Desulfurobacterium sp. TC5-1: one gene and its partners. The protein of the gene in region 2 interacts with the protein of the main gene of each other region in a pairwise test. Links are inferred from orthologs where the notes say so. Each region holds a gene or a part of one and is shown on either strand. Other genes may lie near its edges.

The links.
Region 1: the proteins of rlmB (region 2) and H153_RS08905 interact in binary tests that used the Escherichia coli proteins (3 or more experiments, as listed by UniProt). The link is inferred for Desulfurobacterium sp. TC5-1 from one-to-one orthologs.
Region 3: the proteins of rlmB (region 2) and tsaE interact in binary tests that used the Escherichia coli proteins (3 or more experiments, as listed by UniProt). The link is inferred for Desulfurobacterium sp. TC5-1 from one-to-one orthologs.

The regions. Positions count from the first base shown.
Region 1 is NZ_ATXC01000001.1:193,244-196,431, forward strand. Bases 59-2,961 are described here. They hold H153_RS08905 (bifunctional ADP-dependent NAD(P)H-hydrate dehydratase/NAD(P)H-hydrate epimerase), read left to right. Parts: upstream 59-656; coding sequence 657-2,267; downstream 2,268-2,961. Other genes in these bases: polX (DNA polymerase/3'-5' exonuclease PolX), read left to right, coding at 59-644; H153_RS0101005 (ATP-binding protein), read left to right, coding at 2,260-2,961. In the rest of the region: more of polX, read left to right, coding at 1-58; more of H153_RS0101005, read left to right, coding at 2,962-3,188. UniProt on the Escherichia coli protein: Bifunctional enzyme that catalyzes the epimerization of the S- and R-forms of NAD(P)HX and the dehydration of the S-form of NAD(P)HX at the expense of ADP, which is converted to AMP.
Region 2 is NZ_ATXC01000002.1:142,827-146,103, forward strand. Bases 135-3,126 are described here. They hold rlmB (23S rRNA (guanosine(2251)-2'-O)-methyltransferase RlmB), read left to right. Parts: upstream 135-1,274; coding sequence 1,275-1,979; downstream 1,980-3,126. Other genes in these bases: H153_RS0108360 (MlaD family protein), read left to right, coding at 135-642; hisH (imidazole glycerol phosphate synthase subunit HisH), read left to right, coding at 658-1,275; H153_RS0108375 (hypothetical protein), read left to right, coding at 1,991-2,383; H153_RS0108380 (ATP-binding protein), read left to right, coding at 2,380-3,126. Outside these bases: more of H153_RS0108360, read left to right, coding at 1-134; more of H153_RS0108380, read left to right, coding at 3,127-3,277. UniProt on the Escherichia coli protein: Specifically methylates the ribose of guanosine 2251 in 23S rRNA.
Region 3 is NZ_ATXC01000001.1:262,099-265,209, reverse strand. The notes cover bases 228-3,053. They hold tsaE (tRNA (adenosine(37)-N6)-threonylcarbamoyltransferase complex ATPase subunit type 1 TsaE), read right to left. Parts: upstream 1,968-3,053; coding sequence 1,488-1,967; downstream 228-1,487. Other genes in these bases: dapC (succinyldiaminopimelate transaminase), read right to left, coding at 2,365-3,053; H153_RS0101375 (biopolymer transporter ExbD), read right to left, coding at 1,964-2,362; eno (phosphopyruvate hydratase), read right to left, coding at 228-1,504. Outside these bases: more of eno, read right to left, coding at 221-227; more of dapC, read right to left, coding at 3,054-3,111. UniProt on the Escherichia coli protein: Required for the formation of a threonylcarbamoyl group on adenosine at position 37 (t(6)A37) in tRNAs that read codons beginning with adenine.

The DNA of each region.
Region 1 (3,188 bases), on a different replicon or contig from region 2:
GAGGATATAAATACATAGCGATTACAGATCATTCAAAGTCTCTGAAAATAGCTTCTGGGCTTTCAGAAGAAGACCTTATGAGGCGAAACTACGAAATAGACAGGTGGAATGAAAAATTGAACGGTAAACTTGTTCTCTTGAAAGGTACGGAGGTGGACATACTGCCTGACGGAAGGCTTGACTATGATGATGAAATTTTGAAAACGCTTGATTTTGTCGTTGCTTCTGTTCATTCCCGCTTTAACGAAGATAATACAGAAAGGATACTGAAGGCTATAGAGAATCCTTACGTCAACGTTATAGGTCATCCAACCGGAAGGGTTATAGGGGCAAGGGAAGCTTATCCTCTTGACCTTGAAAAGATATTTAAAACCGCTGCGGAGACGGGAACGGCACTTGAGATAAACTGTTACTACAACAGACTTGACCTTAAAGATTCAAACTGCCGTCTTGCCAAAAGATCTGGTGTTAAGTTTTCCCTTGGTACCGATGCTCACCACAGAGACCATATGTGGATGATGAAACTTGGCGTTGGAACGGCACGGAGGGGTTGGGTTGAGAAGAAAGATGTCATTAACACTTTAAACATAAAAAGACTAAAAGAGTTTGTTATGGCGAAAAGGAAGAAATTTGGTGTGGCTTAAAGGGAGGTATGTATGTTCATTCTCAAGGCTTCTGAAATGGGAATTATGGATAGGGAGACAATAGAGGGTGTTGGTATTCCAGGTGTTGTTCTTATGGAGAATGCTGCCCGTGGTGTTGTTTCTGTTATAGAAAAGAGAGTTCCCGGAAGGAAAGCGGTTGTTATCTGCGGCAGAGGAAATAACGGTGGTGATGGTCTTGCAGTTGCCAGGAATCTCATAGGTCACGGTTACGACGTAAAGATTTTCCTTCTGTCTGAACCTGATAGTTTAAAGGGGGATGCTAAAGTTAATTATGATATTTTAAGGGGCATGAAAGTTCAGGTTGCCTCCGTTTTAAGAGAAATAGACCTTGGAGATTTATTTTCCGAATGTGAGAAAGCAGATTTTGTCGTTGATGCGATTTTTGGGACGGGACTTTCAAAGCCTGTTGAAGGTTTCTACGCTTCAGTTATAGACCTTATAAACAGGAGCGAAACGCCTGTTATTTCTGTTGATATTCCTTCAGGCCTTTTTGCCGATACGGGAAATTTGCCTTCCGGTGCTTTTGTGAAGGCCAGCTGGACGGTTACATTTGCTTTCCCGAAGATTGTTCACGTTATGGCTCCTGGCTGTAAGTATGTAGGGGATGTTTTTGTAGTTGATATATCCATTCCGGAAAAGATTTCAGAGAGGCATAATCCGGGAAGGTGTATTTTAACCAGAGATAAAGTTTTTGATGTTTTTCCGGAAAGGGATATCAACAGTCACAAGTACAACTATGGTTTCCTTGCTGTTGTTGGAGGTTCCTGCGGAAAGACAGGTGCACCATCGATGAGTGCTTTGGCAGCTTTAAGAACAGGTGTGGGGCTTGTTTCAGCGGTTGTTCCCAGAGATCTTAATCTTGTTTTTGAGGTTAAGCTTACGGAACCGATGACTGTTCCAATAATGTCTGCAGAAAGGGGTCACTTTAACGCCAACTCTGTTGATGAAGTGGTTACATGCCTTAAAAACGGTAAGTTTTCTGCGGTTGCGATAGGTCCAGGTCTTGGATGGAACAGGGATACCGAGGTATTTGTTAAAGAAATTCTGGAAAACGTTGATTTGCCGTTCATCATAGATGCCGACGGTTTAAATGCACTTTCCAGGAATGTTGGGATTCTTAAAGATTTAAAAAAGACGGCCATTCTTACGCCTCACGGTGGAGAATTTTCAAGACTTACCGGCCTTTCTGTTTCTGAAATAGTATCTGACCCTATAACTCATGCGGTTAACTTTGCCAGAGAATACGGAGTGGTTCTTGTTTTAAAAGGTGGTAGAACAGTTGTTGCAACGCCTGAGGGCAGAGCTTTTATAAACGTTATAGGAAATCCCGGAATGGCCACTGCTGGGACAGGTGACGTTCTTACAGGGATAATTGGTGCACTTGTTGCAATGGGTGTTTCTGCTGAAAGGGCAGCAGCTGCTGGTGTCTTTCTTCACGCCCTTGCTGGTAATATGGCAAAAGAAAAGTTTGGTGAAGAGTCTCTTATTGCTACAGATTTAATAGAACTTCTGCCTGAGGCGGTAAAAGTGCTGAAGCAGCCTGTTGAAAAGAGAACAGAGATACCTTTCGTAAGCTCTATGAGAGAGATAATTGGTGTTTAAAACAAAGAGAGCGAGAAACAGAGCTTTAAAAATAGCCGGATTGTCTTTGCTTTTTGTAGTGCTTCTTTTTTATGGAACAAGATTTATTTCGGGAATTTCCGGCAGATTTTATTTAAGTAATCCGACCTTTCACATTCTATTTTCCCTTAATCTGATTATTTTATTAGTTATTTTTGTGTTTCTTATAAGGAATATCTTTTTATTTTTTATTCCTCATCGTTCCACAAGGTTAAGATTTAAGCTTGTTACTGCCTTTTCTCTTCTCATTTTAGGGCCTTCCCTATTTGCGGTGATAATATCGACAAGTTTTGTAAATAAAGGTCTTGATAGACTGTTTCGCCTTCAGATGAAAAGAAGTATTGAGACCTCTCTTTCTCTTGCAAGGGAGAGTTTAAGTATTGTGTCCAGCGATGTTGCACGGTTTTTGGAGACCTTCCCTTCTTTTAAAAGGGTGAATCCTGCTGAAGAGGGTTTTGCAGGCATCTGCCGTATAGGTAAAAGGATGGAGTGTAAAGGAGAGATAGACGTTGATGCTCTTACTGTGGAAAAAGTACTTGAGGTGGAGGGGCTCTATTCCCGTTTTGACAGCAAAAAGAAAACTTTGACTGTATGTGTAAAAAGGGGTAAACGCATATACTGTGCTTCTAAAAAGATTTCACCTTCTTTTGTAGAAAAATTTTCTCAGCTTGAGCAGCTTCAGAAAGATTATCGTATGTTGAAAACGTACGAGAGACCCATAAAAGGTGTTTATACTGCAACGTTTTTGGTAATGGCTTTTCTTGTCCTTTTTGGTGCTTTCTGGTTTGCAAGGTATTTTGAAAAACGGATAAACATTCCTGTAGAGTCTCTCTACAGGGCAACAAGGCGAATTTCAAGGGGCGACCTTGATGTTAAGGTTGAAGAAGAAGGTACAGATGAGCT
Region 2 (3,277 bases):
TACAAAAACCTCACAAGTGCCGCTCATGCCCTTGGTAAACTTGCCGACAAATTTGAACAAACAAAGGTTTACATAGGATTCAGGGGTGACGTAAACACCGCCACAGGCAACGCAAGAGGTGGCATCTCTTTAAGAGTTGTTCCCGAATCAAAAGACAGATATTACCTGTTTGAAGTTGTTGCAGATTCCCACGGAAAGATAGACCACACAACCTATTACATAACAAACGCAACGGGTGCTCTATCTATTGATGAGAAGGTAACGCAAAGCTTTGACACAGAATTTACACTCCAGTACGCAAGAATTTTTAAAGACCCGTTTTTCCTGAAAAATGGAAAGTGGGTGCTGAGAGGTGGCGTCATAGAGACAACTGCCGGTGGTGGAATTGATTATCTCTTTCCAGACAACAAATGGAAAATTTATACATCCATCTGGGACATAGACAGAAAGGACGGTTACGGAAAGCAACTGCCTCCTCATCTGCGAATAGGCTTATCCTACAACATAAACAAAAACTGGTATCTTTACTTCGGCGGAGATGAACTTCTCTACAATAAGTGGCGGGGATTCTTTATTGGAAGTGGTTTATCTTTTGGTGACGAAGATGTTAAGTACCTCATGGGTTCAATGCCATCTTTTTAATCGGGAGTTATAGGGATGATAGCGGTTATAGACTACGGTATGGGAAATTTAAGAAGTGTTAGTAAGGCCGTCGAGTACGTGGGCGGCAACGTTGTTGTTACAGACGAAATGCATAAGATAAAAGACGCAGAAGCCATAATTCTGCCAGGTGTCGGAGCTTTTAAAGACGCCGTTAAAAATTTAAAAGAAAGAAACCTATGGGAAGTCATAATAAGAGAGGTTGAAAAGGGTAAACCTTTTTTAGGGATATGCCTCGGACTCCATCTGCTTTTTGAGAAAGGTTACGAATTCGGCGAAGAAGAAGGACTTGGCATCATAAAGGGAAAAGTTGTAAGATTTGAACTCCCCCATGAGTACAAAATCCCACACATGGGCTGGAATCAGGTTTCTATCAAAAAAGAATCAAGATTCCTAAACGGTATAAAAACCGGCGAATTTTTCTACTTTGTCCATTCTTACTACGTTAAACCAGAGGATGCGTCTGTTATCCTTACAACAACAGACTACGGTATCGACTTTGTCTCTTCTATAGAAAAAGAAAACATAATAGCCACTCAATTCCACCCCGAAAAGAGTCAGAAAGCCGGACTCAAACTCCTTTCAAACTTTCTTGAAATGGTAGGGACAAACTAATGGTTATCTACGGCGTTAATCCCATAATGGAAGCCTTAAGGGCAGACTACCCTATACTGAAAGTCTATGTTGATGAAAGGTTTAAACATCGGGAAATTCTATCCCTTTTAAAGAAAAAGAGGATTAAAACGGTAAAAACCGGAAGGAAAAAACTATCCGAAGTTTCCAAAACGGATAAACATCAGGGCATTGTAGCCCTCGTCTCCCCTGTCGAACCAAAATCCTTTGATGAACTTGTGGAAAGGACTATCGCAACAGGCGGCTACCTTTTATTTTTAGATAGAGTGGAAGACCCCCACAACTTGGGTGCCATCTTTAGAAGTGCCGACGCCTTTGGTGCCGCAGGGATAGTTATCCCTAAAGACAGAAGTGTTACCATAACGGACACCGTGGTAAAAGCATCAACCGGTGCAGTATTCTACGTTCCATTTGCCATAGTAAACAGTTTCCGCCAGAGTCTGTTTGAATTCAAAGAGAAAGGCGGTTGGCTAATAGGACTTGAGGCAGGCGGAAAAGACATAAGCAGATACTCTTTTCCCTATCCTGTAGGACTTATTGCCGGCTCTGAAGGGAAAGGTATCTCAAAACCTGTAAAAAAACTGTTGGATGACATCGTAACGATTCCCATGAAAGGACATGTTAATTCTTTAAACGTTTCCAATGCTGTAGCCATAGGATTATATTTATTATCAGTCCAAAAATAACGGAGGAAATTATGGAAAATCTCAAGGGAAAACTTGTATTTATTCAAACAACTTCAGGTGAAGGTGTAATACCTTCTTCAGGTATCATAGGTATCTTAGATGAAATAGGCGATGACTACCTGAAAATCAAAGATGCAGGTATGTTTGCACTTATACCAACATCCCAGGGTGCACAAGCCACGATAATGCCTGTCGATCCAACTGCAAACGAACCCGTTGATGCAATCGTAATGAAATCCCAGATCGTAACAATCGTTCCTGTCGGAGAAAGATCAAGATTGAAAGAGTTCCATCAACAGTTTAAAGCGGCAGCAGCAGGAATAGAACTGCCATCAACCGGCCTTGACATCTCTAAGATTAAAGAATTTCCAAAAGGCGGACAGGGAGGTATATCACTCACTTGAAAAACCCGGAATTTTCAGACCTAATATTCTCTCTTCCCTTCCCGATTGCCGTATGCGATAGGTCGGGAAGGGTTTTCTTTTTCAATCAAAAGCTGGAAATGCTACTGAACCGCTCAAGGAAATATCTTGAAGGTAAAAACATTTCTGAAATCCTCGCAGCAGACATCAAAAAATGGATAGAAAAATGCGTGACTGACGGAATAGAGATTCACAACGTGGAAGTCAACGGCTTTATACTGTCCATATCTCCGTTTTTCTCAGGTGAAGAGATAAAAGGTGCTGTCGTCGCCGTAAAGACAAAAAAGAAGGACAACCCGGCAGAACACTTTGATGTCTTTTTAAAAGGCATATCTCATGAACTCCGCAATCCGTTAAGTGGAATGAAAGCCTCTGCAAAACTGATGCTTACATTAAAAAACTTTGATGAAGAACTGTTAGAAGTCATCCTTTCAGAAATAGAGCGAATAGAGAGGTTCTTAGACAGAATATCTGAAAGCTTTGACTTCACAAATCTTAAATGGTGTAGATACAACATACACAGACTTTTAAACGATGTTCTAAAAACGTTTAAAACGGTATTCGAAGAAAAAGGAATAGAGATAGATAGACGGTTTGACCCTTCCCTGCCTGAAGTTTACATGGACAAAGACCGAATGTTTCAGGTCATCTCTAACCTTATAAAGAACAGCATTGAAGCACTTGAAAACGCAAAAAACAAAGTCATAACGATTGAAACAGGATACGCAATTCAACCAAAGGGCTTTTACTTCATAAAAATAAAAGATACCGGCAGTGGCATGGAAAAAGAAGACCTGGAAAACCTCTTCACACCGTTTTTTACAAAAGGCAAAGAAAAGGGAACAGGCCTCGGAATGTACATATCAAAAGAGATTG
Region 3 (3,111 bases), on a different replicon or contig from region 2:
CTCATCCTATTACCATAGACTCTTCGGCGCACAGCACCTCAGAGTGACAAAAAGGAAACGTCATTCTGAGCGAAGCGAAGAATCTCCCACCCGAACCCAGCGAAGAATCTCTTAGATCCTTCGGACTCTGTCCTCAGGATGACAATATTGACCGGGATGATGGGAAAAATATCTGAGGAGGTAACTTTTTAGAACGCCGGGCAGAAAGCCCGGCAATATTTTAAAGATTGTAAAACACGTCCATTCCTTTATAAACAGCGTTTCCGTTAAGGATTTCTTCAATCCTTAAAAGCTGATTGTATTTTGCGTTTCTTTCACTTCTGGCTGGCGCGCCTGTTTTTATTTGACCTGAGTTAACCGCAACAGCAAGGTCAGCTATAAACGGATCTTCCGTTTCTCCTGAACGGTGAGATATAACTGTAGTGTAGTTTGCCCTTTTAGCCATCTCAATAGCGTCAAGGGTTTCCGTTACGGTACCTATCTGGTTAAGCTTTATAAGAATTGAGTTGGCGAAACCGTCCTTTATCCCGAGTGCCAGCAGTTCTGTATTTGTTACGAAAACGTCATCACCTACAAGCTGAACTCTATTTCCAAGAGCCGCAGTTAGAAGTTTCCATCCTTCATAGTCGTTTTCGGCCATTCCGTCTTCAATGCTTATTATCGGATACTTGTCAACAAGATTTCTGTAAAAGTCTATAAGCTCTTCCCTTTTAAGAGTTTTACCTTCGCCTGAAAGTTCATAAACGCCGTCACCTTTGTAAAACTCTGAAGATGCAGCATCAAGCGCAAGCATAACATCTTCACCGGGCACGTATCCGGCATCTTCTATAGCCTTCATTATCACCTGAATTGCTTCTTCGTTTGAAGAAAGATTCGGTGCAAAACCACCTTCGTCACCAACGTTTGTTGAGTGTCCCATTTCTCTTAAAACTTTCTTAAGCGTGTGGTATATCTCAACACCCATTCTGAGGGATTCGGCAAATGTTTCACCGCCTACAGGCATTATCATGAATTCCTGAATGTCAACGTTGTTATCAGCATGAACGCCTCCGTTGAGGATGTTCATCATAGGAACCGGAAGCTCTTTTGCATTAACGCCACCTATGTATTTAAAAAGTGGCAGGTCAAGTTCAAGAGCAGAAGCTCTACAAACTGCCATTGAAACGCCAAGTATTGCATTTGCACCGAATCTGCTCTTGTTCTCCGTTCCATCAAGTTCAATCATAAGTCTATCTATGTTTGTCTGATCTGTTGATTCAAGACCTATAAGTGCAGGTGCTATTTCCTGATTCACGTTGTTAACGGCTTTCAAAACACCTTTTCCAAGGTATCTTTTTGGATCCTTATCTCTTAACTCAAGAGCTTCTCTCTCACCAGTTGATGCACCGCTTGGCACTGCCGCTCTTCCAACAACTCCCGTTTCAAGTGTAACTTCCACCTCTACCGTTGGGTTTCCTCTTGAATCAAGTATTTCCCTTGCCCTCACGTCAACTATTCTGGACATTTTCTCCTCCAAAAAGTTTTTCTATCTCTTTCAGTATCTTTTCATTTCCCGAAATCGTAAAAATTCTACCACTATTTTCCTGATGACACTCTATTTTTAGCTTTTCAAAAGGACATCCTTCAAGTATCTCTTCTGCAATTTCCGGCCATTCAATTACCTTCACTCTGCCGTCAAAAAGATACTCTTCAATACCGACAGGTTCCAAATCTTCAACAGACGAAAGCCTGTAAAGGTCAACGTGTACCAGTTTATCACCGTACTCCTGAATTATGATAAACGACGGGCTTGACACCTCTTCCGGTGAAATTCCAAGACCCTCAGCGATACCTTTGGTAATGCAGGTCTTACCGCAGCCAAGGTCTCCGTAAAGCAGGACAATAGTCCCTTCAGGAATAACTTTTCCTATGATTTTTCCCAAACGATGAGTGTCTTTGGCGGAAGGTACATACACTCTCAAAATCAACGTTCCGTCCTCTCACCAACAAGGGAAATTGTTGTGAAATTTGCTTTCCTTAGGCCGTCTATCACCTGAAACACATACATGTAGGGAGTCTCTCTATCCGCTCTTATGTAAACCCGCTCATTTTTCTTTAAAAGGGGTATAACCTGGCTTATATTTGTGTACGTTTTACCGTTGTAAAATATTTTTCCCCATTTATCTATCAGTATTTTATTTACTTTCTCATATTTGTTATAGCTTATTGGAGCCCCGCCTTTTGGAACGTGAATCTTAACTTCACCACCGGACATAAACTCGGTACTGACGGCAAGAAATATAACAAGCATAAGCGTAAGGTCAAGAATAGGTGAAAGTATAATTTGAGCAATGGGTTTTCTCCTGGTGGCTCTAAGGTTCAATCTCAGCTCCTCTTAATCGTTCTATGAGCTTCCTTCCACACCTTTACGGCTTCCCGGCACTCTTCCACCGACGGAACAAGGGCAATTCTGAAAAATCCTTCACCGCCGTTTCCGAAAAATTCACCCGGTGAAATCACTATACCGTATTTTAACAGATGAAGCGCGTAATCTTTTGATGAGACACCCTCAGGAACCTTTACCCAGAAGTAAAAAGTTGCTTTTACGTCTAAAAATTCAAGCCCTTCATTTTTAAAAAACTCTTCAAAGATTTCCTTCTTTTTCCTGAAAATTTCCCTTCTCTCTTCAACGTGCTTTTCATCTTTCCACGCTTCCCTTGCACCAATTTGAATAAATTCCGGTGAACCAACGCCGAAAGACGAGCGAAAACGGAGGTATTCTTTTATGATTTTATCATCGCCGGCTACAAAACCACTCCTATAACCAGTCATTCCGCTTCTCTTTGATAAAGAATGGAAAACCACAACATTTTCTTTTCCAACCTGAAGGGCTGACGGCGGCTTATCTTCAAAATATATCTCTGTGTAACATTCGTCTGAACATAGAATAATGTCGTATTCTCTGCATATTTCATAAATATCTTTAAGATAACTCATCGGTGCCACAGCACCTGTCGGATTATGGGGATAATTTATCCAGACTATCTTTGTCTCTTCTAAAATAGAAGGTTCAACTCTATCAAGCCTTAACAGAAAACCGTCTTCATACTTAAGCGTCAGCGGTGTTGGAGT